4 regions of the Desulfofundulus sp. TPOSR genome follow, and region 3 is predicted to be linked to each of the others. Evidence: riboswitches for the same ligand, from Rfam matches in the RefSeq annotation. Region 3 holds a riboswitch; each other region holds the start of a gene.
What was found. Region 3 has a riboswitch for cobalamin ahead of thiC (phosphomethylpyrimidine synthase ThiC). Riboswitches for the same ligand answer to the same signal wherever they lie in the genome.

Region 1: it holds a riboswitch for cobalamin, as region 3 does, so the genes downstream of both, cobT (nicotinate-nucleotide--dimethylbenzimidazole phosphoribosyltransferase) here and thiC (phosphomethylpyrimidine synthase ThiC) in region 3, are expected to answer to the same signal.
Region 2: it holds a riboswitch for cobalamin, as region 3 does, so the genes downstream of both, cobU (bifunctional adenosylcobinamide kinase/adenosylcobinamide-phosphate guanylyltransferase) here and thiC (phosphomethylpyrimidine synthase ThiC) in region 3, are expected to answer to the same signal.
Region 4: it holds a riboswitch for cobalamin, as region 3 does, so the genes downstream of both, G7K71_RS11575 (carbon-nitrogen hydrolase family protein) here and thiC (phosphomethylpyrimidine synthase ThiC) in region 3, are expected to answer to the same signal.

What each region holds. Positions count from the first base shown of each region.
Region 1 covers NZ_JAAOEF010000001.1:491,705-499,210, reverse strand. Annotated here, with positions in the region: gene G7K71_RS19740 (hypothetical protein) at 351-473, shown strand; gene G7K71_RS02565 (transposase) at 581-880, opposite strand; gene G7K71_RS02560 (DUF342 domain-containing protein) at 1,148-2,635, shown strand; gene G7K71_RS02555 (ferredoxin domain-containing protein) at 2,653-3,183, shown strand; cobalamin riboswitch at 3,261-3,542, shown strand; gene cobT (nicotinate-nucleotide--dimethylbenzimidazole phosphoribosyltransferase) at 3,628-4,695, shown strand; gene fbp (fructose-1,6-bisphosphate aldolase/phosphatase) at 4,868-5,962, opposite strand; gene G7K71_RS02540 (pyruvate kinase alpha/beta domain-containing protein) at 6,142-6,687, opposite strand; gene G7K71_RS02535 (hypothetical protein) at 6,882-7,250, shown strand; gene G7K71_RS02530 (cyclophilin-like fold protein) at 7,400-7,506, shown strand, end outside.
Region 2 covers NZ_JAAOEF010000003.1:29,154-36,659, reverse strand. Annotated here, with positions in the region: gene cbiB (adenosylcobinamide-phosphate synthase CbiB) at 1-451, opposite strand, end outside; gene G7K71_RS10945 (cobyric acid synthase) at 696-2,267, opposite strand; gene cobU (bifunctional adenosylcobinamide kinase/adenosylcobinamide-phosphate guanylyltransferase) at 2,275-2,841, opposite strand; cobalamin riboswitch at 2,947-3,120, opposite strand; gene G7K71_RS10935 (DUF3842 family protein) at 3,165-3,581, opposite strand; gene G7K71_RS10930 (hypothetical protein) at 3,726-4,016, opposite strand; gene G7K71_RS10925 (LL-diaminopimelate aminotransferase) at 4,085-5,251, opposite strand; gene G7K71_RS10920 (PHP domain-containing protein) at 5,277-6,107, opposite strand; gene G7K71_RS10915 (dipeptidase) at 6,108-7,118, opposite strand; gene G7K71_RS10910 (stage V sporulation protein S) at 7,206-7,466, opposite strand.
Region 3 covers NZ_JAAOEF010000001.1:1,082,835-1,090,340, reverse strand. Annotated here, with positions in the region: gene G7K71_RS05455 (hypothetical protein) at 1-39, shown strand, start outside; gene G7K71_RS05450 (DUF2283 domain-containing protein) at 23-220, shown strand; gene G7K71_RS05445 (Rpn family recombination-promoting nuclease/putative transposase) at 425-1,483, shown strand; gene G7K71_RS05440 (fumarylacetoacetate hydrolase family protein) at 1,708-2,466, shown strand; cobalamin riboswitch at 2,530-2,810, shown strand; gene thiC (phosphomethylpyrimidine synthase ThiC) at 2,918-4,216, shown strand; gene bzaB (B12 lower ligand biosynthesis ThiC-like protein BzaB) at 4,220-5,494, shown strand; gene G7K71_RS05425 (methyltransferase) at 5,632-6,711, shown strand; gene G7K71_RS05420 (DUF2284 domain-containing protein) at 6,728-7,294, shown strand; gene G7K71_RS05415 (radical SAM protein) at 7,418-7,506, shown strand, end outside.
Region 4 covers NZ_JAAOEF010000003.1:158,722-166,227, forward strand. Annotated here, with positions in the region: gene G7K71_RS11555 (FmdE family protein) at 318-896, shown strand; gene G7K71_RS11565 (DUF4198 domain-containing protein) at 1,190-1,936, shown strand; gene G7K71_RS11570 (CGGC domain-containing protein) at 2,036-2,377, shown strand; cobalamin riboswitch at 2,603-2,885, shown strand; gene G7K71_RS11575 (carbon-nitrogen hydrolase family protein) at 3,025-4,734, shown strand; gene G7K71_RS11580 (cobaltochelatase subunit CobN) at 4,871-5,212, shown strand; gene G7K71_RS11585 (nucleoside recognition domain-containing protein) at 5,233-5,658, shown strand; gene G7K71_RS11590 (hypothetical protein) at 5,696-5,938, shown strand; gene G7K71_RS11595 (HEPN domain-containing protein) at 5,973-6,368, opposite strand; gene G7K71_RS11600 (nucleotidyltransferase domain-containing protein) at 6,365-6,703, opposite strand; gene G7K71_RS11605 (class I SAM-dependent methyltransferase) at 7,145-7,506, shown strand, end outside.

The sequences.
Region 1 (7,506 bases), 590 kb from region 3:
CAAGCCGGGGGAGGAAGATTTTCCCATTGCCGGGGGAGCTACGGACAATCGTGCGGATATTTTATCGTTTTCCCGGGATATGGCGGAATCAGCTTAATTACCCCTTGTCTGGAAGGACATTTAGTGTTATACTGATTCTGGATAAGGAGGTCTTTTGTACATGTTGCTGGCGAGCATGATCAACGGCATGACTACCATGACCCGGTCGGGCATGCAAATGCGCGGCCTATTTGTCATTGCCTTTTTCTCGCCTGCAACCTGATGGTTTGTCCCAAGTTTAGTTTAGCTGACAGGACAAGGCCACCCGGTTGGGGTGGCCTAAAATTTTTTATCCGGGAGGAGGTGCGGGTATGGCGGCCGAGGGGATTATTCTGGTGCAGTGCCAGGGCCAGTGGCTGGCCTTCGTGGATGGTGTTGTGGTGGCCATAGGAAATAATTTCGATGATGTTTGGAACCGGGCGCTGGTTTCTTGAAACCGGTTTATCGTGTCTTTTCCGTTGTTTCCGTTCCCAGTAACCCACCGTTATACAAAAGGTTGGTTAAAATAAATTTGGTCCCCGCCGGGGGACCGTTGTTTTTTTTACATGCCTTTGATGTAACTTTCTTGCCCGCAGTTGGAGCAACGGTAGGAACCGAAATCTTTTATGGTGCGCTTGACATTCCCACAATGGGAACAACGATAGGTGATCACCTCAAAAAGGCCGCTTGACAGCAGGATATAGGCGGTAATACCGGCCACAACGCCGGTGACTACGGCGGGTGCCTGGAGAATAACGCCTATCCCGGCTACCAGCAACATGGCGCCGACGAAATAAAGCAAGCGCAGGAAAACCAGGAGCAGTTCCAGTCCGGGTGTTTTTATTTCTCCCGGGTGGTACATCTTTCCTTAAGAACAGGCCTTTAACTTGATTTATTTCGAGTGGGAAGAAAAAATTCCTGCCCCAGGGGACAAAAATTTGCTCAACTCCTCAGTTTGTATTGCCGTTTGGAATTAAGCGGTGTGTCTGGCAGGAAATCCTCGAAGAGAAGCGAAGTTTACTTTTAATGAATGAAGGAAAGTTACTTGCCCTCCTTATTTTTCATCACGACGTTCCGAAAGATATATTAAATAAATTATGTTGTGTAGCGGCATTGGGGGGAGGGAATAATGGTCGATGAGTACCTGAAAGTAGCCATTAGCGAGGATAAAATGAAAGCTTATGTTTCTGCTCCGGGGGAAGTTGCCGTTCTGGATCCGGAATCGGTTTATAAGGCGCTGCAGGCGGCAGGAGTGGTCTTCGGAATCAAAGAAGATGCGGTAATCTCGTTTGCCGCGAGCCCCCAATCAGAGCCGCTGCTGGTGGCGGAAGGGGAGCCGCCGCAACCGGGTGTGGATGAGCGGCTGGAGGTGCTTTTTGACGATGGAACGCTTTTCGAAAGGGCTGTGGACGAGGGAAAGCGCGTTGATTTCCGGGAAACCAGTACCATTGTCTCTGTGGAATCCGGGGCCTTGCTGGCGGTAAAGCACCCCCCACAGCCCGGATTGCCCGGCAGGGCCGTGACCGGTGAGGATCTCCCTCCCCCGCCGCCACGGCTGTTGGAGCTGCGGGCGGGGAAAGGGGTGGAACTAAAGGAAAATGGTACCCGGGTGGTGGCCCTGGTTAACGGGCGGCCCTGGTATAAACAGGCCGGGAACACTTATGTTTTTAATGTTGACCCCCTGCTGGTTCACAAAGGGGATGTATGCATTAAAAGCGGTAACATCAGGTTTAAAGGGGACTTGAAAATTCTGGGCAATGTCTGCGAGGCCATGGAAGTTCAGGCTACCGGCTGTGTAGAAATCACCGGACTGGTGACCCGGGCCACGGTGATCAGCGGAGGCAAGTTGCAGGTGCACCGGGGGGTGATCGGCAGTAAACTGCGAGCCGGCAGCGGTTTTCCCGGGGCCAAAAAGCTTTCCTTCATGCTCCGGGACATTCAATCCAACCTGGACCTTCTCAAGCAGGCCCTGGAGCAGTTAAAGCGGCACCAGGGAAACATAGACCGGGTAGACTTCGGGCGGGTCCTTATGACCCTGATGGATACAAAATTCAAAAACCTGCGTTCCCTGGTGAAAAACACCCTGCGGGAAATTGCCGCCATCAGGGCAGAGGTGCCCGGTGAAGTGGCCAGATGCGGCCGTTCCTTAAACTGCCTGGTTGGGCTGAATCCCCTGACGGTAAAAAGTTTTGGCGATGTAATCAAGGATGTGGAATCTGCCGCTGCCCTGCTGCAGGAGACTGCTGAAAACCCGGCCGATGTGGTGGTCCCTTCGGCCATGAGTTCCACCATCCAGAGTTCCGGCAGCGTTTATGTGACCCAGCGGGGGTGTGTCAATACCACCATTAATGCCGGGCAGGATGTGGTGGTTAAAGGTTCTTTCAAGGGCGGGGAGATCTTTTGTGAGGGTAATGCCGAGGTAGAGGAACTGGGCAGCGCCCTGGGGGCACCTCCGGTGGTCCGGGTAGGGGTGGCCGGCGTAATCAGAGTAAAGCGGGCCTTCCCGGGGTCCGTGGTGCAGGTGGGGCAGCGCCGCCTGGTTCTTACGCAGGAAATGGGCTCCTTTAAAGCCCGTCTCAATAAAGAGGGAGAACTGGATATTGTCCCCGGAAATTAATACAATCATGGAAGGTGATGGGTTTGCGCGAGCCTATGCTAATGGTCGCTCAATTGATGGCCCTGTCGGCCCGGACCGCCCCCAAGGGGTTGGGCCAGGATTATGTGGGTACCCGGGTGCTGTCGGGAGAAGAGCTCTCCCGGCTGGCTGATGAAATGGAACGCTTTGGAAGGGAGCGGGGCAAGGTTAATTTCGACCGCGATGCCGATAATGTACGCCGCTCCGATGCAGTATTGCTCATTTCCCTGACGGAAAACAAGCCTTTAGGCTTAAATTGCGGGGCCTGCGGTTACAGCCGGTGTGAGGATTTACAAAGCCACGAAGGACCGGAGTTTCCTGGACCTCTGTGCGCTTGGCGTCTTTTAGATGTGGGTATTGCCCTGGGATCGGCGGTCAAAACGGCCAGCCTCTTTAACGCCGACAACCGGATCATGTACCGGGTGGGTACGGTGGCCCGCCAGATGGGTTTGCTCCAGGGTCCCATTGTGGTGGGTATTCCCATTTCCGCTACGGGCAAGAACATTTATTTTGATCGCCCGGTAAAGTAATACCGGTAAATTTTAATTTCAGATTCATGGCAGGAAAAATATTCGGGCACGTAGAACTAACAACTACATAAACAGGCAAATATTAAACATCAGCAGGTGCCCCCGTTTTTAACCGGGGGAGAATAGGGAATCAGGTGAAAATCCTGAGCGGTCCCGCCACTGTGATCGGGGAGCAACCTCCAATGTTATAAGCCACTGGCACGGCACTCACTGATGAGCTGATACATGCAATGGCACTTGTTTTAGCAATGGAAATGTAACAACATGGTTTAACCATATCACTGGTGAGTGCTGGCTGGGAAGGCGGCTGGTTGTGAGGATCCGGAGCCAGGAGACCTGCCTGCTGGTTCTTTCACCGCTGGATGATGGTAAAGTCCACGGCCTTGATCGGGCTGTGGACTTTTTTAATTTAACCAAACTTTAATACGTGGGAGGTTGATCGTTTTGCTGCTGGAAAAGACCATTGCCGAAGTGGGAACGTTATACCCCGAGCCCATGGCTGAAGCCCAAAAACGGCTGGACAGCCTGATCAAGCCACCCGGCAGCCTGGGCCGGCTGGAAGAGCTGGCCGTCCAACTGGCTGGTATTACCGGCAACCCCCGCCCCGTGGTTGGCGACCGGGTGATTATCATTATGGCCGGGGACCACGGGGTGGTGGCCGAGGGAGTGAGTGTGGCGCCCCAGGAGATCACCCACCAGCAGATTCCAGCCTTCCTCACGGGGGTGGCCGGTATCGGCGTGCTGGGGCGGCTGGCCGGCGCCCGCCTGGTAGTGGTGGACGTGGGGGTAGCGGTGCCGGTAGATTACCCCGGCGTGCTGAACCGGAAAGTGCGTCCCGGGGCGGGGAACATTGCCCGCGGCCCGGCCATGACCCGGGAGGAAGCGGTACGGTCGGTGGAAGTGGGTATCGAGGTGGTCCAGGGGGAGATCGACCGGGGAGCCACTTTGATTGGCCTTGGCGATATGGGCATCGGAAACACCACTCCCAGCAGTGCCATTGCCGCGGTGTTGGGTGGTTATGCCCCCGAGGCGGTTACCGGGCGGGGCACCCTGGTCAACGACCAGGTTCTGCGCCAGAAGATAAATGTGGTAGCCAGGGCGCTGGAAGTGAACCGGCCCGATCCCGCAGACGCTCTGGACGTGCTGGCCAAAGTAGGTGGGCTGGAGATTGGCGGCCTGGCCGGGGTTATTCTGGGGGCGGCCGCCCGGCGGGTGCCGGTGGTCATCGACGGCTTTATTACCACTGCCGCTGCCATGGTGGCGGTTGCCCTGCAGCCCCGGGTGAAGGAATTTATGATTGCTTCTCATCTCTCCGGTGAGCAGGGCCATCGTTTGATGCTGGAGCACCTGGGGTTGGTACCCATGCTTTACCTGAATATGCGTTTGGGTGAAGGAACCGGTGCGGCCCTGGCCATGCACCTGGTGGAGGCGGCCTGCCGGGTGATTAACCAGATGGCCAGCTTCAGCGAGGCGGGCATCGCCGATCTTGATGAAGATAAGATATTGAAGTAAACAAAAGAATGAACAGGGCCCTGAACACCGCCTACAGGCGGGCTCAGGGCCTGCTTAGTCTAACGAGGCAACCCTTCAAGCTTGGCGAACTGCCGGATGCGGACCTCCATGTCCGGTGGGTGAGAGGTCAGAGGTCAGGGGTTAGCAGCCTCTATCTACCCGGTTCAATGGTTTAGCGGAGCTTTTCAAAACGATCTTTTAACTTTTTCAATACCTGGGGCATGGTGGTGTATTCCATTTCGTCCAGGTGCAGCCGGTGGGGTTCAAAGGGTCCCAGACTGCGCATGTAGCTGGCAATTTCGTTGGCCATTTGCCGGGCCTGATCAAAGGCCGGGTCGGCAAAGAAGTCCTGGGGACCAATGAGCTTGCCTTCGGCTAACTGGAAGCCAAGGGCGACCACCCGGGGCGGGCCGTCAAAACGGGATGGGGTGGCCTGCTGCATGCTAACCGGCATCAGCGGGCCGCTGTGGGAGCCGCGCATCCAGCCGCTGACCAGGTGGGGTTTCGTGAAGGGTTCCAGCACCTCCCCCACCGCCGGCATGCCGCTCTGGCAGCGTACGATGCAAACCGGGTCGTCCTTGCCCACGTAGCGACCGGCCATCAGATTTAACCGCTGGGTGCTGGACACGGCGGCAATTTCCCCCGTTTTCTTGTGGAAGACGCGCTTGATGCAGTAGCGGCCGGGAGCGCCAATGAATACCAGCATATCGTATATTTCCTCGGGGGCTGAGAAATTAACCCGCGTGTTTTCAATCAGGTCCCGTACCTCGAAAATGAACCCGTCGTGCATGCTGGGATCGATGACCAGCCCGGCGGTGTTAAAGGGATCGGCAAAAATTTTGTACAGGGGCAGGTTCCAGGCTCCCGGTTCGGTCTTGTCGGCCATAAAGATTATTATGGGTTCGCTCTTGCGCTCTTCAAACTCCATCTCCGCTACTCCAGGGCCCAGGCCCTTGATGTTGCCGGAAAAGGCGTCAGCCAGCAGGTCCTGTCCCGCGCCGTAAAGTTTCAGTTTCTTGGCTATTTCAGTACAGGCTACAAAAGTATCCCAGGCCAGCTGGTGGATTTCACCGTTATTTCTGCCCAGTTCGTGGGTCATAATCAGGTTAATATCGTCGCCTACATGGGCTACATATGAGTCTATCAGGAGGGAACTACCCTTAAGCATGCCCTGGGCCTTTTCAATCAGGGCGGAGTGGACGCTTGAATGTCCCACACAGCCTCCAACGTCCGCTTTGATGACCGTAACGGTAATTTTCTTGCCCATGAAAATCCTCCCCGTACAAAAAAATGATATACTTACATTTATTATTCTTGAAGCCTGGGCTTTTTCCTGCCGCACAAAAAAATTTTTTAGTCTAAACCCGTAAATATTATGACACAATTCTTTTGTTAAGGCTTATTATGTTATCTTATTTTGGCCAATAAGCGAGTAACAAGCTGGCGCTAGAATTCCCTGGGCTTGCAAATGATTTCCTTAACCTTGGTGTCAAAGAAATGGTTGGCATGGGCAGGAAGAATTACCGCGGCGGTATCGGCACCAGTTCCTGTTCCGGCAACGGCCACTACCTCTTTGCCAGCCGGGATCAACCCGGCGTCCAGCGCCATGACGGCGATTTCCACGCACACCTTTAAACCCTGACCCAGGATGCGCAGGGTTTGGGCAATGATTTCGGCGGGGTAAACGCCGCCGAATTTGTTCCGCACCCCCCGGTCCAGCCCGCCCATGAGGTGGGTGGTGGTAAGCAGGCGTACTCCCTTGGCCGTCAGTTCTTCCCGCACGCCGGGGGGCATTTCATCTTCTCCCGGAGCGGTGAAACCCACGTGGTGGGTTACGCAGACCACATAGGGCACCTTGCCGATGAGCTTTTTGGCCGTTTCCCCGCTGCAGGAGGCCACTACGATGTGGTCAATGGATAATTCCCGCGCCCTCTTTACCGCCAGGGCAATAGTCTCGTCGGTATTAACAGGACCTTTTTGGGACCAGTACATTCTCTTACCTCCTTAAGTATATGCTTGACTACCTTCCCTATTTTAGCCCAATGGACCTGCTTTTGACAAGTAAAGGGTTTCACGGTCTGGCCAGAATTGCCTTTCGAGGAGTATAATCATTTATATGCACTATTTGGTCTAGCCATGTTGGATAAGGCAGAAGATACCTTTAATGTTAAAGGCCAGGTGAACTTATGAGCCGCCTTAGCTTTGTCAAAATCAGGCAGATCTTTCCCCAGCCGGTGGTACTGGTCGATAAAATGGACCACAAGACCACTTATCTCAACTACATCACCAGCGGAAACGTGCAGCGGGCCATGCTTCCGATCGTTATGCCCGACGACCGGTCGGCCATAGAGGCGGCGCTGGCGAGCCTGGCTGCAGGGGAGACCGTGGAGCACTTGCAGGGGGCCTTGATCAAAAACAATCTTGAACTGGAGTACCTGTGGGTTACCGAAAACCTGGCCAGGGAGCTGAGCCAGAGGACGGATATTGAGGTTGTTGGACCGACGGCTCCCCTGATTTTTCGCGAAGGTAATCTCGTTCTTGAGGATGATCATTAGCCATAACCATTCTGGCCACCATGCTACTCACCAAATAAATAGAAGTACGGCCGCGGGGCCGTGAAATTAATTTGCTGCGGAAAAATGATAAAGAATATTTTGCCAGGGACGTTGTATTAGTATAGAATGGTGAAAAGGAGTGGTGAAGCTTGAAAGTAACAATTAGATCAGGAAACTTTTCCTGGCCCGCCTTAATTTACGACACCCCGACGGGACGCTTAATCCAGGAAGCCCTACCCATAAAGGGTAGAGCCAA
Region 2 (7,506 bases), on a different contig from region 3:
CAATGTTTTCAGCCACCGTTTCCACCGTAGCCCGGGTCATTTCCCGGGCATCCATGGCGTGCGTATCCCTACCGACTATAAAGCCTACCTGCTGGCGGGCCAGGTCCAGATCGCCCCGGGACAGGGGGAGCAGTACATCCCGGGCCGCCCCGGCCAGCCCCCGGACGGCAAAGGTGGTGGCAATGAGCCAGACCTCCAGCCCCAGGGCCAGCCAGGGGTGCACCAGGGCAGCCAGGCGGATCAAAAAGTGCGCAGCCAGGTAACTGCTCCCCACCACCACGGCTGCCAGGACCACCCCGGCGATCCGCAGGGAAAGGGGACTCCCGGCTACCCGGCGCAAGAATTTTTCCAAACCGGCAATGACTTTCCCTATAATCACTACCGGGTGGGGAAGCCAGCGGGGGTCTCCCACCAGCAGATCCAGCATATAAGCAGCAACTATTACGAGCATGTCCCGTTACCTGGCACAAGTCCAAACACCCAGGCCTGTCGCCCCTTTCCATGCATTCTCGTCTGAGTTATCCCCACTTTCCAACTACCCTGTTTTGGCTCCCGCTCGCTCCGGTGACCCAGCACTCACCGGATCCATATACCTGCCCGGAGATTGAAAGTCCATATTAGGCAGCAACCATCCTAATTAAAGAACTCCGGCAACGGTGAGTGCTGGGGGGCCAAACTCATTCTTGTAGAGAATTTCATACCGCCCCGGCCATGGAGCCCCTGCTCTTGGGTCCCGGCAAACCGAGGAACTGGTAAATCCTGCCCATATCCAGGCTTCCCCGCACTACAGCGGCCAACCGGTCATAATCCCGTTCCCGCTGCTCCAGGTGGCTGGTACCTCCCTGCTCCAGGGGAGCCAGCCCCTTCCTTAATCTCAGGGCATTGAGCAGCTGCCGGCGGAAACCATCGTCGTCAAACAGGCCGTGGATATAGGTGCCAAAGACCAGCCCCTGCTCGTCCTGCGCCCCGTCCGGGCAGTCCACCGCTTCCCCGGAACGCCGGTGAATGTGAAAGGCCGGTACAGCCCCGGGCCCCAGTCGGGTGCGCCCCATGTGAATCTCGTAACCTACTACCCTCTGTCCCCGGGCCGGTGATAAAAGGGGGCCCCTGCCGCTGACTGTGGCCTCCACCTGGGTGGTCACCTTTTCCGGCTCAAAGGCGGTGCTGATATCCAGCAATCCCAGTCCTTCTATTCTGGGAATGCTGGACTCGGTGTGATAGGGATCGGCCAGCTCTTTGCCCAGCATCTGGAAGCCGCCGCAGATGCCGATTACCGGTACTCCTTCCCGGGCCAACCGGCATATTTCGCCGGCCAGGCCCGATCGCTTCAAAGAAACCAGATCCTCAATGGTGTTTTTGCTTCCGGGAAGGATGATCAGATCCGGCCGTCCCAAAGGAGTTCCTTTCCCAATATAACGCACATTCACATCGGGCTCGTCCTCCAGGGGATCAAAATCAGTAAAATTGGAAATATGGGGCAGGTGAATGACGGCAATTTCCACTTCCCGCCTGGAAGACGTCCGGCTTCTGCGCAGGCTTTCCTCGGAAACCGTATCCTCTTCCTGCACCCGGAAACCTTCAAAATAGGGAACCACCCCCACCACCGGTATCCCTGTTTTTGCTTCCAGGAAGTCCACCGCCGGCTGGAAGAGTTTTAAATCCCCGCGAAACTTATTGATAATGATCCCCGCTACCCGCCGCCGATCCTCTTCCGGAAGCAATTCCAGGGTGCCAACCACTGCGGCCAGGGCGCCACCCTTGTCTATATCGGCGGCAAGCAGTACCGGCGCCCCCGCCAGCCGGGCCACCCGCATGTTCACAATTTCCGTAGCCTGGAGGTTGACCTCGGCCGGGCTTCCGGCACCTTCAATGGCCACGATCTCGTAACACCGGCGCAGCCGGTCCAGGGCCTGGCATATAATTTCCCATGCCTTTTGGGCATAGCCGTTATGATATTCCCGGGCGGAAAGGTTTCCTACCGGCCGGCCCAGGACGATCACCTGGGAGGAGGCCTGCCCCGTGGGCTTGAGCAAAATGGGGTTCATGTCCACATGCGGCTCTATCCCGGCAGCCTCGGCCTGCACCACCTGAGCCCGGCCCATTTCACCCCCATCCCGGGTTACAAAAGAGTTCAGGGCCATGTTCTGGGACTTAAACGGAGCCACACGATAGCCATCCTGGTAAAAGATACGACAAAGGGCGGCCACCAGGACACTTTTGCCCACGTGTGAAGCGGTTCCCTGCACCATAATGGTCCTGGCCAGCATATGCAAGCTACCTCCTTTTAAATACCAGGGATTTGATCTCCACGGGCAAACCGGCCACCACCAGGTAAACCTCCTCCGCCTCCCGGGCCAGGATCTGGTTTACCCGCCCCGCCACATCGCGAAACGAACGGCCCAGGGCATTGTCCGGCACCAGGCCCAATCCCACCTCATTGGCTACCATAATTACCCGGGCCGGGGAGGCTGCTGCCGTCCCGCCCAATTGCCGGGCCTGTTCCAGGATAAAACTTTCTTTGTCTTCCACCGCACCGCCGGAGGCGGGCAGGTTTTCATCCAGCAAGAGATTGGTAACCCACATGGTCACACAGTCGATTAAAAGGACGCCTGCCTTTCTTTCGTATTCCCTGATCACCCTTTCCAGCCGGTGGGTTTCTTCTACAGTAAGCCATCCGGCAGGGCGGCGCCGGCGGTGATTAGCGATCCGCCGGGCCATTTCATCGTCGCCGGCGGCTGCCGTAGCTACATAAACAACCCTTGAACCGTTTGATGCGGCCAGTTTTTCGGCAAAACTGCTCTTGCCGCTCCTGGCACCGCCAAGAACAAGCACCAGAGCCATAACCACACCCCTTAAAACAAAAACCCCAGCCTTCGAAAGACCGGGGAAACTTGTGCCAGGCCAGTCCCTAGCCCCGAACGACGCCATGCCCCTTTGCTCACGAAGGGGTCAAAGGCACCCGCAGGCAGGTATCCTGGCTCCCGGATCATCGCCTGCCCCACGCCTTCCCTGGCGGTGGCATTGCAGGGCTGCTTCCCGGTTACAGTGGCGGAGACCGCTCAGGACTTTCACCTGATTCCCTATTCTCCCCTTTGGGGCACCTGCGGGCTGGATAATCACTTTGTTGGCTAATTCGCTATTTTAAAAGAAAATCCTCTTCACAGTTAAAATTTTTCTACGTATTCCTTTACGCGCTGGACCAATTCTTCGATCAGGTGGGGCAGGGGTTCGGTACGCAATCCCACCAGTTCTACGGACCCCCGTACCAGGGGCAACAAAATTTTTTTTGCCGGGCTCGCGGCGAGGGCCGCGGCCATGGCCGGTGTTAACTCCCCCATCATGGCGTGGGGGAAAAGAATACTTACCGGACCCACGATCAGGTCCACCCGGGGCGCATTGTAAATTACCGCATTTTCGCCGGTGGCCCCCTCGTTGGCACCGGCCCGGAGCATCACCGAAGTAGCCAGGGCATTGGTTCCCAGGGCCAGAATATCCACCTCCTCGGGCAATTCCCGGCGCAACCTTTCCATGATATGCTTGCCAATACCGCCGCCCTGCCCGTCCACTACAGCAATACGCATAATATTCGCTCCTAAACCTTTAGTTTCAAGCACAACTTAAACGGGGCTTGTCCCCGCTTACACCGGTGCTTAAGTGTAAGATGTACACCCCGGCCCGCTGTGGACCGGATCCCGCCGGCACTGCGAAGGCGGTATGAAACCGGCTTAACCGCCGCGAGAGTCCGGTCGCCTCGCTTCAACAGAATCCCTGGACAGGTAATCCTTTAGTCTCGATTCCAGCTCAAGGATTTGCAAATTTTTTCGTAAAAGGGACCGGGCATAACGGTAATTAACCCGGTGCAGCCGCTTGTTCTCCTTTTCCAGCTGGGCCAGGATGGCAGATTTTTCTTTATCCATCCGTTCAATTAAATTCATCAACACCCGGCGGCTCAACCGGAGTTGTTCCACCTTCTCCTCCAGTTCCTGGATCCGCCGTTGCATTTCAAGCACATCCATCGAGCCACCACCCCAGGCAGCAGGTCTGGTTTTAGTATATGCTGCCCCTGGTGGCAATAGACGAAGGGCTACCGGAAGGAAAAGGCCCTCCCAATGCGTTCCACGGCCTCGGCCAGCAACTCCTCTTCCTGTACCAGGGCTATGCGCACATAACCCTCCCCCATGGCTCCAAAGGCCAGTCCGGGAATGACCAGCACCCCTGCCCGCTCCAGCAATTCCAGGGCAAACTGCCGCGAGGAAGTATATCCCGCCGGCAGGGGAGCCCAGACAAACATGGAGGCGTTGGGTTTGGGCATATGCCAGCCGTAACGGGCCAACCCGTCCACCAGCACATCCCGCCGGCGCTGGTAAGTGCGAGCCGTCTCTTCCACGCAACTCTGGGGACCTTCTAAGGCCGCAATGCCCGCCTCCTGAACCGCCCGGAATACACCGTAGTCAATGTTGGACTTGATGCGGGCCAGGGCGGCCAGCACATCCCGGTTGCCCACGGCAAAGCCTATCCGGCAGCCGGCCATATTATAGGTCTTGGACAGGGAATAGAACTCCACACCCACTTCTTTGGCGCCGGGAACTTCCAGAAAACTCATGGGTTTAAAGCCGTCGTAAGCCAGCTCGGCATAGGCTGCGTCATGGCAGACCAGAATACCGTAATGGCGGGCAAAATCGACCACCCGCTCAAAAAATTCACGGTTGGCCGAAACGGCCACGGGGTTGTTGGGGTAGTTGAGCCACATCAACCTGGCCCTGCGGGCCACTTCCCCGGGGATAGACGCCAGGTCGGGCAGGAAATTGTTTTCGGCCAGAAGGGGCATGGGGTAGATTTCCCCGCCGGCTAAGAGAATGCTGCAGGCATAAATGGGGTAGCCCGGATCAGGAACCAGGGCCACATCCCCCGGGTTAATATAAGCCAGGGCGATATGGGCCAGACCGTCCTGAGAACCCATTAATACCAGCACTTCATAATCCGGATCCAGTTCTACCCCAAAGCGCCGACGGTACCAGCGAGCCAACGCCCGGTGGAGGGCCGGCAGGCCTTCCAGGGGGTAGCGATAGTTAACTGGATTATCAATTGCCCGGTGCAGGGCGGCAATGATGTGGGGGGCCGGGGGACGATCCGGGCTGCCCACACCCAGATTAATCACCTTTACTCCCCGGGCCTCTACCTGTTTCTTATAATGTTCCATCTCGTTAAAAATGGCCGATTCCAAACCTTTAATACGCTGAGCTACTTCCATGTCCCCACCCCGTTCGACAACAAGTTTAAGTTCCCGGGCCTTGCCGGGCCAGTTCCTGTAATATAGATATTACTTCATCTGGTGCCGTGGCCGCCCCCAGGCGGTTATACTCACGGTGGTCCGAACCGTGGTAATCGGAGCCACCGGTGGCCACCAGGTGGTAACGCCGGCAGAGCCTTTCGTAATGCCACACCATCTCTTCAGAATGGGCCGGGTAAAATACTTCGAGACCCTGTAACCCTTCGGCAACCAGCCGGGGGATGAGGTGATCGCAACGGGCCAGGCCAGGATGGGCCAGCACCGCCACCCCGCCCGCCCGGCGAAGCAAACGTACCGCCTCCCGGGGGGTATACTTGTACCTGGGCACATAGGCCACCCGATCCTTGCCGATGTACTTCTCAAAAGCTTCCCCCACCGTGGCCACGGCCCCCATCTGAACCAGCGCCCGGGCTACATGGGGGCGCCCCACCGCCCCTTCCCCGGCCAGCTCCAGCACCTGTTCCACTTCCACCGGTATTCCCAGGCAACGGAGCCGCTCCACCATCTTTACCACCCGTTCCACCCGTGCCCGGCGAAAAAGGGCCAGACGGGCCAGCAGTTCAGAATGGTCAATCTGAAAAAGATAGCCCAGGATATGTATTTCGTGGCCTTCTTCCTCCGTACTCAGCTCCACTCCAGGCAAAACCGGAAAAGAAAGCTTTGTACCTGCGTCCAGGGCGGGAAGAAGGCCATCAACGGTGTCGTGATCGGTGATGGCCAGGGCCGAAAGACCCGCCCTCCAGGCCTTTTCCACAACTTTTCCGGGAGCGTCGGTACCATCGGAAGCGGTGGTATGTACGTGCAGGTCACAGGGCAATTATTTCACCTCATTCGACACGACTGGCGGTTGTTCCTGCCCGGGTAAAACCTGATGCAATACCCGCAAGAAGTTACCCCCCAGGATGGCAGAAATCTCTTCGGCCCGGTACCCCCGTTGCCACAGGGCCCGGGTTAAGGAGGGCAGGTGGGAGACATCTTCCAGTCCCGGGGTGACATTTTTAATACCATCAAAGTCGGAACCTATTCCCACACAGCCCACCCCTCCCAGGGCGACCATGTGATCCAGATGATCCAGCAATTTGTCCAGTGAAGGCTCCGAGGGATGGACGAATTCGGGACAAAAGCACAGCCCTATTACTCCACCGCGGGCGGCCAGAGCACGGATCTGGTCGTCGCTCAAGTTGCGGCGGTGATTGCAGATATGCCTGGTGTTGGAGTGAGAAGCAATTACCGGCGCCGTGGATACTTCCAGCACATCCCAGAAACCGGCCTCGGATAAATGGGAGACATCCACCAGCATCCCCAACCGGTTCATTTCCCGCACCACCTCCCGGCCGAAACGGGTTAAACCACCCCTGGTCTCTTCTTCGGCCACCCCGTCGGCCAGTTCGTTGCGCCCGTTCCAGGTCAGGGTGAGGCTTCTCACCCCCAGGCGGTAAAACATGCGCAAGACCTCGAGACTACCGCCCAGGGCCTCCCCGCCCTCTATGGCCAGAAGGGCACCAATTTTACCGGCCGCCCGGGCCGCCGTAATGTCCTCAAAACAGGTAATCATCATTAATTCTTCCCCGTTGGCTTCCAGTTCACCATAAAACCGGTCAATAAGGGTCATGGCCCTGGCCACGGCCCGCTCCCGGTAAGCCGGGGCAATAAAGGCGGCAAAAAATACAATATTGACGCCCCCCCGGCGCAAACGGTTTAAATCCACATGCCCGCCCTTTCCCTCCTCCGATAAATGACGGTTTTGAATCTCCATAGCCGTAAGTACATCACAATGGGCATCTACCACCACGCTCTGGTGGTGCAGCATCAACCAGTCCACGTCCATTTCACTCCCGTGAATAAACTAAAAAACCTGTTTATCCATCAAACGGAATAAACAGGCCGCCTGCACAAAATTTATAATTTTAAGTTTTTATCTGGGTTCAACTATTAATTTGATGGCCGTTCTTTCTTCCCCGTCAATTATAATATCGGTGAAGGCAGGTATGCAGATCAGGTCCATTCCATGGGGCGCTACGAATCCCCGGGCAATGGCTACCGCTTTTACGGCCTGATTGAGGGCACCGGCACCGATGGCCTGTATTTCCGCACAGCCACGCTCACGGAGAACTCCGGCCAGGGCTCCAGCGACAGAATTTGGGTTGGACTTTGCTGAAACCTTTAATACTTCCATGCACGAAAGACCTCCTTCTTCTGTGGAAATATTTTTCCGG
Region 3 (7,506 bases):
AGAAGTAGGAGGTGGGTTAAAATTGAAAGCCTATTATGATTCAGAAGCTGATATCCTTTACCTGTCTAGAGAGGGTGTTGAAGGAGAAGTTATAGAACTACATCCTGGAATAAATCTTGAGTTGGATAAGGATGGTAATCTAATTGGGATAGAATTATTTAATGCCTCAAAGTTGTTTAAAGATGTTATTAAACCGCTTGAGCAGAGGGCGGCTTTGTAAATTGTGCCAGGACGGTTCGAGGACGGTTCGGTGCCAGGACGGTTCGGTGCCAGGCACTTAACTTATTAACTTATCGAGCTCCGGTCCCGCGCCGGCGGGGCTTTTTCTTTTCACTTGGTGTACTGTTCAGTATCCGGTCCAGTTCCGCCTCATGTCAATCTCCGGCCGGATGTGGTATAATACAGCCACAGGAGGAATGAACCCGTGCCGGACAAAAGACAGCCCCACCATTCCCACGACAGAGGATACAGGGAACTTCTCTCCAGTAAGCGGGCGTTTCTGGAATTGCTCAAGACCTTTGTCCGTGAGGAATGGGCGAAAGACATAGACGAAGACAGTCTGGTGCGGGTGGAAAAGTCCTATATCCTGCAGGACTTCAGCGAGAAAGAAGCAGATATTATCTACCGGCTGAGGGCAAAAGGTAACGACGTGATATTCTACGTTCTGCTGGAGCTGCAGTCAACGGTGGACTACCTGATGCCCTTCCGGCTGCTGCTGTACATGGTGGAGATATGGCGGGACATTTACAACAACACGCCGGAGAAGGAGCGGAGGCGCAAGGGATTCAGGCTGCCGGCCATCGTTCCCGCCGTCCTCTACAACGGCAGGAGAAGCTGGACGGCCTGCAGGAGCTTCAGGGAATACCAGGCGGGGCACGAGCGGTTCCCCGGTTACCTGCTGGACTTCTCCTACATCCTTTTCGACGTCGTCCGGTACAGCGAAGAGGATCTGTACCGGGCGGCCAACGTGGTGTCCAGCGTGTTTTACCTGGACCAGACCGTGAATCCCCTGGAGCTGGTAGTCCGGCTCAGGAAGCTCGCCGGCGTACTGAAAGGGATGACTCCGGAGCAGTTTCGTCAGGTGACGGTGTGGCTGAAGAACGTCATCAAGCGCAAATTGCCGGTACACCTGCGAGAAGAGGTGGAACGCGTGCTGGAGGAAAACGATCCCCGGGAGGTGGAAAAGATGATCACCAACATAGAACGGGCACTGGATGAGATGAAGAGGCAAGCTGTGATGGAAGGCGTATTGAGAGGGAAGGCCGAAGGCGAGGCGAGGGGCAAGGTTGAGAAAGCACAGGATGCCATCTGCAAATACCTCAGGAGGAGGTTCGGCGATGCATCCGCCGGCCTGCAGGAGAAAGTCCGGGAGATGACCAGCCTGGAAGTGCTGGACGGCATCATGGAGGAATTGTTTGCCGCCAACACCCTGGAAGAGGCGCGGGCCATCATCGGGGAAGGCATCAATAAGTCCCTCCAGTAGTCAGGCTGGTGCCAGGCACTTAACTTATTAACTTATCGAGCGCTCCTCGGCCCCGCGCCGGCGGGGCTTTTCCTTTTCACCGGCGGTACTGGAGGGCAAATTCGGGGCTAGTATTTTTCGCTATTGCACGGCCATTCCTGGGTATCCAACTGTTTTACCGGGGACAATCCTTCTGTTAAAATAATGGCATTGAAATCTCATCCGGCAGAACAGGGGTGTTTTTTGTGCGTATTGGCCGTTTTCATCACAGGGGAGAAATTTTCTACGGCATAGTTGAGGGTGACACGGTTCTACCGGTGGCCGATCCCTTTCAATCTTTGGAACCGGTATCCGGGCGGCAGTTCGCCCTGCCGGAGCTGGACCTGCTGGCTCCCTGCCTGCCCACCAAGGCGGTGTGTGTGGGGCTCAATTACCGGGACCACGCCCTGGAGCTGGGTATGGCCCTGCCGGAGGAACCGGTCCTGTTCCTGAAGCCGTCCACCGCCGTGATCGGCCCCGGGGAACCCATTGTTTACCCGGCCATGAGCCATCAGGTGGACTACGAGGCCGAGCTGGCGGTGGTGATCGGGAAAAAGGCGCGGCAGGTGAGGGAAGAAGAAGCGGATGAGTACATACTGGGCTATACCTGTGCCAACGACGTTACCGCCCGGGACCTCCAGAAAAAGGACGGGCAGTGGACCCGGGCCAAGTCGTTTGATACCTTCCTGCCCCTGGGTCCCTACATCGTCACCGGCGTTGACCCGGGGGACAGGGAAGTTTCGCTCTACCTCAACGGGGAGCGAAAACAACATTCCTCCACGTCCCAGCTGATCTTTCCGGTATACCGGCTGGTCAGCTTTATCTCCCGCATCATGACCCTTTTGCCCGGCGATGTCATCCTTACCGGTACGCCTGCGGGGGTGGGGCCGGTGCAGCCGGGGGACACGGTAGAGGTGGTTGTATCCGGCATCGGCCGGCTGGCCAACCCGGTAGTCAAAAAATAAAATAACCGTTCCAAATTTTGCTTGACGTTGCCGGGCCGGTGTGGTAGAATCCCATATAAACAATAACTGAATAGTCAAACAGGTGCCCCGCAGGGGGAGAATAGGGAAGTCCGGACGGGTGGCATACCACCCGGAAACGGCGCGGTCCCGCCACTGTAGTCGGGGAGCTGATCCCGGTCACTGGCCCAGCACTCACTGGTGAGCTGTTGCATCCAATGGCACGCTTGTTCAGCAGTGAAAACGGCATGATCAAGCGCTGTCACGGCTGAGTGCTGGCCGGGAAGGCCTGGATAAATAGCGATGATCCGTTAGCCAGGAGACCTGCCTGTTTGAGGGATGGCCGCCCTCGCGAGAAAGGGCGGCCGTGCGCGGAGGATGATGGTAAAGTCCTCAGCCGGGTAAAGTTTGGGCTGGGGACTTTTTATTTTACTTCCATGGAGGTGGGTCGAAAATGCCGACGCAAATGGCCAGGGCCCTGGCCGGGGAGATTACCCCGGAAATGAAAAGGGTGGCCGGGCGGGAGGGGGTGGATCCGGAGTTCGTCCGCCGGGGAGTGGCGGAAGGCACCATCGTCATACCCCGCAACCGCATGAGAAAGAACATCGATCCCGTGGGCATCGGAACGGGCCTTGCCGTGAAGGTAAGCGCCAGTGTGGGCCTGGCGGGGGAAGGGGACACCATCGAGGGCGAGGTGGCCAAGGTGCGTGCCGCCGTGGAGGCCGGGACTGACGCCATCATGGATTTGAGCGTGTGCGGGGATATTGACGGCGCCCGGCGGGCCGTACTGGCGGCAACGACCACGCCCGTGGGCACCCTGCCCGTGTACCAGGCCCTGGCCGAGGCCCGGGAGAAGTACGGGGCGGCGGTCAAAATGAAGGTGGACGAGATGTTCGAGGTGATCGAGCGGCAGGCCGCCGACGGGGTGGATTTTCTGGCCCTGCACTGCGCCACCACCTGGCAGACCCTGCGGGCGGCAAAGAAACACCGCCGGGTCGATTACCTGGTCAGTCACGGGGGCAGCCACTTAATGGGCTGGATGATTTACAATCAGCAGGAGAATCCCCTATACGAGCATTTCGACCGGCTGCTGGAGATCTGCCGCCGCTACGATGTTACCTTGAGCCTGGCCGACGGGTGGCGCCCCGGCTGCCTGGCCGATTCCCTGGACGCGGCCCAGGTGCAGGAACTGGTGGTGCTGGGGGAACTGGTGGCCCGGGCCCGGCAACAGCAGGTGCAGGTGATGGTTAAAGGGCCGGGGCACGTCCCCCTGGGGCACCTGAAGGCCACCGTGCAACTGGAAAAGCAGCTCTGCCACGGGGCGCCCTATTTTGTCTTCGGCCCGGTGGTTACGGACATCGCTCCGGGATACGACCATATTACGGCGGCCATCGGCGGGGCCCTTGCGGCCTGGGCCGGGGCGGAATTTCTCTGTTATGTCACCGCCGCGGAGCACCTGGGACTGCCCGATGTGGAACAGGTGCGGGAAGGGGTCGTTGCCGCCCGTATTGCCGCCCATGCAGCCGACGTGGCCAGGGAGCCCCGGTCGGCGCAGTGGGACCTGGAAATGTCCCGGGCACGCAAGGCCCTGGACTGGGACAGGCAAATCGAACTGGCCCTCGACCCCGGCCGGGCCGGTGCCCTTCGCCGGGAGCGCAGCCGCGGCTCACACCGGACATGTGCCATGTGCGGCAGGTACTGCGCCATGCAGGTGGTAGGGGAATATCTGGGCAAAGAGCAGGGGGTGTGTTAGGTTATGACCCAGTTACTGGCAGCCAGGAAGGGCTTTATTACGCCGGAGATGGAGGAGGTGGCCCGGCAGGAGGGAGTGGACCCGGAATTTATCCGGGCCGGGGTGGCCGCCGGTACCATCGTCATCCCGAAAAACAGGTTGCGGAAAGGAATCCGGCCCTGCGCCATCGGGCGGGGCCTGCGGACCAAGGTAAATGCCCTCATTGGCACCTCCAGCGACCGGGACGACCCGGAAATGGAGGCCCGCAAGATCGAAGTGGCCATTTCCGCCGGGGCTGATGCCATTATGGATCTCTCCACCGGGGGGGACATCGACGGCATGCGCCGCGTTAGCCTGGAAAGGGCCACGGTTCCCGTGGGAAGCGTGCCCATCTACCAGGCGGGCATTGAGGCCATCGAGAAGAGGGGCGGCATTGTGGCCATGACCCCGGAGGAGATGTTTGAAGCCATAGAAAAGCAGGCGGCCGCGGGCATTGATTTCATGGCCATTCACTGCGCCCTGAATTTTGAAGTGGTCGAGCGCCTCCAGAAAACCGGCCGGGTGACGGATATTGTCAGCCGGGGCGGTGCCTTCCTCACCGGCTGGATGCTGCACAACAGGAAGGAAAATCCCCTTTATGAGGAGTTCGACCGGGTGCTGGACATCCTGCGGGAGTACGACGTAACCTTGAGCCTGGGCGATGCCATCCGCCCCGGGTGCATTGCCGATTCCCTGGACGGCGCCCAGATCCAGGGCCTGCTGGTGGCCGGGGAGCTGGTGGCCCGGGCCAGGGAAAAGGGGGTGCAGGTGATGGTGGAAGGGCCGGGGCACGTGCCCATCCATCACGTGGAAACCACCATGCTTTTGCAAAAGCAGCTCTGCCACCAGGCTCCCTATTTTGTTCTGGGCACCCTGGCCATTGATGTGGCTCCGGGGTACGACCACATCACCGCGGCCATCGGCGGCGCCCTGGCCGGGGCTTCCGGGGCGGACTTCATCTGCTACGTCACGCCGGCGGAGCACCTGGGCCTGCCCACGGAAGAGGACGTGCGCGTGGGGGTGATGGCCGCCCGCATTGCCGCCCACGCTGCCGACATTGCCAAAGGTGTAAAAGGCGCCTGGGAGTGGGATTTAAAAATGGCCCGGGCCCGGGCTTCCCTGGACCGGGAGGCCGTGGCCGGCCTGGCTATCGACCCGGCCCTGGTGCGCTGTTACCTTGAGAAAGAAAAAGGGGAACCTTGCAGCGCCTGCGGGGATGAATGCGCCCTGCGGTTGGTCTCGGAGTATTTTCAGCAGTGACCCGCCCGGTTATTCAAAAAACCGTTGCAGAACCAAAGAGGTACGGGCAGCGGTCCTCAACGGGGGCGGCGGGGGACGACCGCAGGTTCCGGCGGTTATAACATGGCATCTTTGAGGTGACAGGTACTTGTATACCGGTGAAGTTAAGAACCCTGCTGGCTGCTGCGGCTGCTGCCGGTTCTACCGGAGGTGCCAGGCGGATGTATACCGGTGAAACGCGTTTTTCCCCCAGTGGCTGGTATATAATGGACATCTGCCGCGGCCACTGGGCGGCTCAGGTGCTTTTTACGGCCGTGGACCTGGGCCTTTTCGACATCCTGGCCCGGGGCGCCCAAACTCCCGCCCGGGTGGCCGCGGCCCTGGGCACCCACCCGGAAGCCACCGCCCGCCTGCTGGTTGCCCTGGAGGGCCTGGGGCTGGTGGAAAGGGAGGGCGAGTTTTACCGCAACGCTCCCCTGGCCGGCCGCCACCTGGTGCGGGGAAGGGACGCCTACCTGGGCCATGCGGTGCACCACTTTGCCAACCTGGCCGAGGGTTGGTCCCGGCTGGGCGAGGCCGTGCGCACCGGCCGCCCGGTGGGTTTTGAGGCCGTGGAACGGGCGAACTATGAAGAGCGCCTGCGGGACTACATCCTGGCCATGCGGGACCAGGCCCGGCTCAAGGCGGAGCAGCTGGCTGCCGCCCTGGATTTAAGCGGTTGTGAACGCATACTGGATTTGGGCGGCGGGCCCGGGGTGTATACCGTTGCCCTGTTGAAGAAAGAGCCCCGGGCACGGGCCACCATCCTGGACCTGGCCCCCACCCTGAAGATCACCCGGGAATTGATAGAAGCGGCGGGGATGATGGAGCGGGTGGAGCTATGTGCCGGGGATTTCACCAGGGACGAACTGGGTGAAGGGGTTTACGACCTGGTGCTGGCCTCCAATGTGGTGCACATTTATGACGCTGCCACCAACCGACAAATCATGGACCGGGTCTTCCGGGCCCTGCGCCCGGGCGGGCAGGTGGTGATCCACGATTACGTCCTGGCTGAAGAGCCCTCCCTGGAAGCCGCCCTCTTTGACCTGAACATGCTGGTGGGCACCCTTACCGGCCGGGTGTATAGCGTTCAGGAAATGGGCAGCTGGCTGGAGGACGCCGGTTTTGTGGATGTGACTTACCACCCCCTGACCCCGGGCAGCGGGCTGTTAAAAGGGAGAAAATGGAATGACAAATAGAAGGGAGGAGGAGCCCGTGACAGGAACTTTTAACAACAGGGGCGGGCCCGTTGCCGGGCCGGCTGAAGCCGTGGCCCTGGATGACCTGGTGGAGCATCTCTGCCGGGTGGCCCGGGAAGCCGGAACAACGGAAACCAGGGTAATAGATGTCAAAACGGTGGCCGTGGCCCCCTGGGTGCGCTGGAAATGCCAGTACGGCTGCCCCGGCTACGGCAGGAGCCTTACCTGCCCTCCCTTCAGCCCCCGGCCCGAGGAGACGGAAAAAGTGCTGGACTGTTACCGTACGGGCATTCTCTTTCTGGCCCCGACATCCTGGCTGGTGCGCTACCTGGCAGCCCACCTGGAGCACCTTGCCTTCCGGGCCGGTTATTACAGGGCCTTCGGGCTGGGGGCGGGGCCGTGCGGCCTGTGTGAGGAATGCAATACCGGGGGGGCGTGCCGCCGTCCCGGGGAGGCCCGCCCTTCCCTGGAGGCCTGCGGTATAGATGTGTTCCAGACGGCACGCAACAACGGCCTGAATCTAACCCCGGCCCGGGAACCGGGAGAACCCTGCCCCCGGGTGGGCCTCGTGCTGCTGGAGTAAAAACCGCCCTGTTAACTGCAAAGACAGCGACGAGGCACAGCCGTTACCCGTACGAAAAAACTGTGAGTGAAAATGGCTGCTGAACATTACCCTTAACATTACTTCTCGGTGAGGTGAGCTGCCATGCGGGTTTTGCTCCTCAACCCACCCCTGCTGACCGATCCCTATACCGATGACCTGGTGGTCAACGCCCCCCTGTCGGCCTGCCTGCT
Region 4 (7,506 bases), on a different contig from region 3:
TTAAAGTTCTCGAATGAGGGAGATTGTGAGCCTGCACAGTATCAATCACAAGGGGTTGAGAAAATTTAAACAAGGAGGAGGAATTTGGGGAAGCAAAGCGAATCTTTACAGAAGCGGCTGAAGCCGTTGATTATTGTAATAACTTTACCGGCGCCGTGAAGGCGTATAGCTGTTGCGAACGGGCTGCACGGAAATTTTGATAATGTCCATTTTAAGGCCATGAAGGCCCTTTAGTGCCTCGTCGAAACGAGGTGTGGGTTTTCATGGCTTTTGTGTTTCATTTCTTCAGGTACGATTAATGAAAGGAGTGTTTTCTGATGACCGATTGGGAAAAAGTAATAGCCTTTCACGGGCATCCATGTTGTTTGCTGGCCATCGGGTACCGGGCAACAAAAGTTGCTTTGGAAAAACTGGGTGCTGGTGTTCCCGGGCACGACCTGGTGGCCGTGGTGGAAAACCGTACCTGTGCCGCTGACGCAGTACAGGTGATGTCGGGTTGCACCTTTGGTAAGAGGAACTTCGTCTACAGGGACAACGGCAAATACGTCTTTACCTTTGCCTGCATGGGAGAGCGGCAAGCTTTGCGGGTAAGCTTAAAGGCAGGGGTGCTGAGCAGGGAAGGTGATGATTTTGTAACCCTCATGGAAAAGGTGGCTAACGGCGTAGCTACAGAAGAGGAGCGGGAGGAGTTTTACCACCGCCAGGAACCCCTGATGAAGTACATCCTGGAAGGCCCGGCGGAAGAAATTTTTGAAATGCAATTTGTAGATTCAGAAATACGTCTTCCCGAGCTCTGCCTGGAGATGATAACCTGCAGCCGCTGCGGCGAAGAAATGATGAAGGATCATGCCTTTTTACAGGAGGGACGTCCGGTCTGTAAGGATTGCTCAGTATAGCTTACGGGAGGCCTGAACAATTCTTTAACGTAGGACCATAAGATGGTAGTTAAGTTTCTGCTTATTTGTTGGTGCGCCCGCTTGGGAGAAGGAGTCGTGAAAAGATCGCCTCCAATGATTTCATAACGCCTGTCTTCAGGCAAAAGCAGGTAATCTTCGTAGGTGAACTTGAGGTGCTCAGGGATGGAGGACATTAAATCACCTCCAGGGCGAGTGTTTTTAAAATTAAGGAATGTTAGCAAATTGGTCCTCTCATTAAAAGTATACCACTTAAACCAAGGGAGGAGTTCTTCATGTTGAAGGTAGTGCAGGGTCACGAAATTTGGGTTCTGCCCGAGGGAAGTCATGGTCACGAAGGACATGAAACCCGGTGCCGGATTTTTTACGGGCACGCCATGCGTCCGGACGGCCTGGCGGATCTGGCGCACCTTTCAGCTTGGGTTTTGGCTCCCGGCGGGGAGAAGCTTCCCTTAAAAGTGGAGCCGGGAGATGACCGGTTTCACCTGGTGGCGTTTACGCCCGACCGGGATGGGTTCTGGCCCGTGACGGTGGAGAACGACGTCGGGCCGGTGGCGGTTACCGCGGACGGTTTTTACCGCCGGGGGACGCGTAAAGACTACCCAGATGCCCGGGAAGTGGGCTACTACTACCAGTATGCCAAGACATACGTGCAGGTGGGGCATTTCTGTGCCACCTGCGGCCCGGTGGTGCAGCCACCGGAAATCATCAACCTGGCCCACGACCTCGAACTGATTCTTACCCCCGGTGCTTACCGGGTGGGGGACGAAGTAATTCTGGAAGTTCTTTACCGCGGCCGGCCTTTACCGGGGACAGAAGTGAAGGCGACCTGGAGCCTGCGGGAAGAAGATGACTGGGGGCTAAGCGCAAAAACTGATGATGCAGGACGGGTGAAGTTTATCTTGAGCAATCCCGGGCACTGGCTTTTTTACACCCGGGTTGCCGACGAAACCCTGGGCCGGGAAGGCGAGTACGACAAAAAGGTGTACAGCGCCACGCTGAGCCTTTTTGGTGTACGGTGAACCCGTTTGGAAGGATTTATTGACAAGTGATGAAGCAATTAATTGACATATGATAAGTGGTATGTTATAACAAAACCAAAAAAAGGAGTGATTTGGAAGGTGAATGTACTCATTGTAAGTTGTGGTTCCTACGTATCCCAGGGTTATGGCTGTCCCGGCGAGTGGAAGTGTTTTAAAGCCGCCCGGGACCTGGAGGGTAATTTCAAGGATTACGATGCTGTAAATGTGGTGGGTTTCCTGGCCTGTGAATGTCCAGGGAGATCATTGATTCCAAACATCGGTTGTGTTAAGAAGAATGTAGATTTTGATGTTATCCACCTTTCTACCTGTATGGTTAACGCCTGGCCGGCCTGTCCCTACAGGGATGTGGACGAGCTTGCCAAAAAGATTACGGAAAAGTTTGGGGTAAAGGTAGTCAAGGGAACTCATGATTACGCATAGCTGACGTTTAAAAGAGAACCGGATAGTTCTCTTTTTATGGGAAAGGGGAAATCTTCAAAAGCCCCGGGCATCCAATCCGGCTTTCGCCTGCTTAACGATAGCGGTTCCTGGAAAAAGGTAACGGCTCAAAGAAATGGATTTTCATCGTAGAAACTTGATTTCGGTGGACCCGTTGTTAATGCAACGGGCTGAGTTTGCGGGTCTTTATATCATCCTTTTTAGAACTGAAATAATGCGTAACGGGGTGTCCTGCTTCCCTGATGGGGGCAGGCTGAAAAGGGAAGCCGGTGCAAATCCGGCGCGGTCCCGCCACTGTGAGGGGGAAGGGACCCACATAATGTCACTGTCCAGCACTCAGTAAGATTGTTTTCAGCTTTGATAGAAATTGGTTACTGCTAAGATCAAGGTTACGGCTGAGGGAACCATAGCATGGCTGAGTGTTGGATGGGAAGACGTGGAGTTCCGATGAACCCGAGCCAGGAGACCTGCCCCGTTCATTAAGCCATGCTGCCTACGCGGATAGGGAGGTGGTAGGTCTGATTTTCCATGCCCCCGCTTTATGCGTAGCGGGGGTTTTTGATTGCCCGTTTTTGATTGCCAGAAGGAACCCCGGCATTGTATCTGGCCGGACGGGCGGAAATTTCCGGGTGGAAAAGAAGTTTCTTGATGAGGTGTTAAATATGCCGGAAGAAGTCAGGGTGGCTTTAATTCATGCGGCCATCAAGTGGAAAGATAAGGAACATAACCTGCGGCGGTTGCTGGCCTTAAATGAAGAGGCTGCTGCCGGTGGTGCCCGGATCATTGTAAATCCCGAGTTGGCCACCACGGGTTATGCCTTTGAAAGCAGAAGAGACATTTCCCTCTTTGTGGAGACCGTTCCCGGCCCGACCACGGAATTGTTCGGTGCCCTGGCCTGCCGGTACGGGGTCTATATCTGCCTGGGGCTGCCGGAAGTGGATTTAAAATCGGGTATTTATTATAACACCGCAGTGCTCATAGGCCCCGACGGCCGGGTAATGGGTGAGCATCGAAAGCTGGCCCCTGCGTTTAAGGAAAATCTCTGGGCGGCCAGGGGTAACCTGCCCGTGCTGGTGGCAGAAACCTGCTTTGGTAGAGTGGGTGTGCTCATCTGTGCCGATACATACTGGTACAAGGCGGCGCGAATGGCTGCCCTGAAAGGTGCCCGGGTGCTGCTGATCCCGGCCAACTGGCCGCCCCATCACTACCCGCCGGAAGTTTTCTGGCGTGCCCGGGCTCTGGAAAACGGAGTTTATGTACTGGCCTGTAACCGTACGGGTCAGGATAAGACGATGAACTGTAATGCCTCACAATCGTTTATCATTGGCCCCGACGGCAGCGTTTTAAAGGAAGTACAGTCTGCGCATGACACCATCCTTTATGGCACGTTGCCTTTAAAAAACGGAAGATTTTTTACCTCCGGGGCCGGTGTCCTGCTGGGCGACAGGCGGCCGGAATTCTATGCCGGTATAACGCTGGATACCTTTTCCCAATTTGAACCGGAGGCGCTGCTGGGGTTGTCCGCAGGTAAGGAGTTTGCCGTAGCCACTGTTCAGTTTGCTCCACGGGCTGGAGAGCTGGAGAGAAATACCCGGCGCATTTTATCATTCCTGGACCAGGCCGCAGATCTGGCCGCCCGCAGGAGGATGAAGCTCGACCTGGTTGTTTTTCCGGAACTTGCTGTAACAGGGGCCATATCTCAACCGTCACAGGCAGGAGAACTGGCCGAACCGGTTCCCGGCCCTATTACCGTGGAGGTTGTCCGAAAGGCAGAAAAGCTGGATCTGTATGTGGTGATGGGGGTGTTGGAAAGGGAAGACGGTCAACTGTTTAACACCGCCGTGTTGATCGGTCCGGCGGGGTTACTGGGAAAATACAGAAAGATACACCTGAGTCCGTTCGACAGGGAATGGGCTCGTCCCGGGCAGGAAGATTTTCGTTTTTTTGACCTCCCCTTTGGCAGGGTGGGCCTTTTACTGGGGCATGACCTGTTTTTTCCGGAAAGCCTGGAGAGTCTGGCCAAACAGGGGGTGGATGTGCTCTGCGTTCCCGCCCTCTGGAATGATGAAAAAAGCCAGTTTATCTGGGAAGCCAGGATAGCCGAACAAATGCACCTGGTGGTGGCCAACCAGTGGGGGTCCAGTGGCTCTTTTTGTGCTCTGGGCGGCAGCTTAATTTACAGTTATTCCCGGTACTCTGAAAGGCGCGTGCGGATGGTGTCTCCTGTTAATGAGGACAGGATCAACATTATGCTTTTAAACCCGCAGGAAACCAGGCAGAAGAAGTTCCTGGAAGAAGTGGATTATGACCTCCTCCTGACACATTACAAGCTTTTTTAGACAAATAGAAAACCAGGGTGGTGTAGCCCTGCCGGTATTCCTGTATGCGACCGGAAACGATGAGCTGGGTAGCCGGGGGATAGCGCTGGAAGCCTTCGTAAATGGCGGTTATACGGTAAATGAAGCACCCTTTATAGTGCAAAAGCTCCTGGGAAAACAAAATGAGGAGATTTGCCGGGTCATTGAATACACAGTCAATACGCTGGTGCCGGTTCTGGCCGCAACAAAGCAGGAACTGGACAACTGCCTCAACTCTTTAGCCGGGGGTTTTGTACCTCCTGGACCTTCGGGAGCTCCTACCCGTGGCATGGCCGACATTCTCCCTACCGGGCGCAACTTTTACTCCGTCGATCCCCAGGCTGTTCCCAGCCGTGCGGCCTGGCAGGTGGGCCGCTCCCTGGCTGATGCCCTGCTGGAACGGTACAGGCAGGCAGTGCCTTCCTGCGTAAGGCCGGTACAATCATCTTCAGCGTGGTAATCCTGATCTGGCTTCTTTCTGTGCTACCCTGGGGCGTGGAACCCGGCAGCAGGGAAAGCCTGATCGGTCATCTGGGTGCCATTTTTGCCCCCGTCTTTGCCCCTGCCGGGTTTGGTACCTGGGAGGCTGCTGTTGCCCTGATCTTTGGCCTTTTAGCTAAAGAAGTGGTGGTCGGTACTCTCGGTGTCATTTACGGTGTTGGCGAGGAAGCAGAAAGTTTAATCCCCATCATCCAGCAGCACTGGACTCCTCTTTCGGCCTATGCCTTTATGGCCATGTGCCTGATTTACATTCCCTGCGCGGCGACCATCGGCGCCATCAAAAGGGAAACCAACTCCTGGAAGTGGACGGCTTTAATTATACGGGATGGATTTTTCCAGCACTTATCATTTTGCCGAAAAAGAAAAGTTGTCCACCCGGTTGCGCCGGGTCCGGAAAAAAGTTGAAGGACTCCTACGCTATGCCGATTTTGCGGAAAAACAAATGCAGATGAAATACCAGGTAGCTTACGAGATCTGGTGTTTTATGCCTCCTAACAAATTAGTAACGGAAACCGTGACTAAAGCCGGGGAAGAGGGCTTGCCCGTGGAACTGGTAGGCGTGGAGGAAGTTAATGAGAGGATCAGGCAGGTCGCCCTTCTTGAACCGCTTGATCGGGAAGTGATTTATGAAAATGCTTTTCTATGGGCGGCAAGCCTTTTGCGCCGGGCCGGGGCCTGGAAATAGGAAAGATGCCGGAACAAACCGCGCTTTCTAATGGTCAAAACGAGGAAAGATAAGTGCTTACTTCTTCAATAAAAGCGGAGCATTCTTTTCGGAGTGCCACTATTTCCTCATGTTTAAATTCGCGGAAGTCCTGGTAATCACCTTCGTTTCTGAACTTGAAGGCTTTGGAAAGAGTTTTTCCTGAATTGACGGAGATAATCCCGGTTTTAATAAATTCCTTGTTGAATAAACCAATTACACCGCTGTGTTTTGCGGAATCAAGCCGTTTGGTTGCAAGCAGAGCCCTGGCAGCGTAAAAAACCGAGAAATAAAGGCGGTTGACGGCACCCTTAAGCTTGCCTTCACGAATTAAGGTATCGGCTTCTTCGGCTGTTTCCCGGGCTCTGTCTAAACGGTATTTAGCCAGTTCCAAATCAAGGTTTTCTTTCATAGCGGCACCCCTTCCTCCCGTGTATTTTGGTAAAAAAGGGTTTTCCGGGTAAGGGGCGCATAGTATTCGTTATGGGAAAAAACCACCGGGGACAAAACAACGTCATAGTCCAGGCTGACTTCAAAAGCGGCGTCCAAAACTAGATCATCTACTTCCGGATGACGGTTTTTTACCACAACAAGAACGTCAATGTCTGAATATGGATCATCATCACCCCGGGCTTTAGAACCAAAAAGCCGGACCTCTTCTAGATTTTGGCGGAGGGTGCTCCGGATAAGCTTACAAAACCGGCTAAGAGCAGCTTTGTCCCGTTTGTTTAGGCGATCCAAAGCCATCAAGAAAACCTCCCTACCGGAAGCTGTTTCGCATCAGGGAATATAGTTATGGAGAAAAAATTTATGGTATTCTACAATTTTACAGTTAAAATGGTTGAATGTCAAAAGAATTTTTATTGACATTTTCTCTCAATTGTCTTACAATGGTTTAAACAATAGTTTAGCAATAGTTAAACAAACTACTATTAGTTCACAACCATAAAAACTGAGGAATATCGATTTTGCTGAAACTTTAGCCCCGTAACGAAGACGGGATCAGAGCGGACAAGCTGGACCTCAACCGAAAAGGTAATGATACAAAAGGCCACGGAGGCCCCGGTTTCCTTCCCAGAAAGGGTAAGGAGGGTGCCCGTGGCTTTTGTTTTTTGGGGCTGGGATTCCCTTTATCCGCAGGTTATTAAAGCCAATTATCGCGGCCGTTAATATGGGAGGTGGAAGTTGATGGCTGATGCACACCGGGATTATTTTAACCAAAAGGCGCCCATTTGGGACAATTTATTGACCGGTGAGACATTGGAGCGGTTGAAAAAAATCATCGATGAGCTTGCCATCAGACCCGGGAGCTTTATTCTGGACGCAGGTACCGGTACGGGGGTTCTTTTACCTTTTCTTGTTGAAGCGGCCGGTCCAGAAGGCAAAGTGGTGGCGCTGGACATTGCTGAAGAGATGCTGGCCAGAGCCAGGGCGAAAAATCCGGGGAATGTGGAATTTGTACTGGCGGACATAAGCTGTACGCCATTTCAGGAAGATACTTTCGATGAGATCATCTGCAACTCCTGTTTTCCTCATGTTACCGATAAACC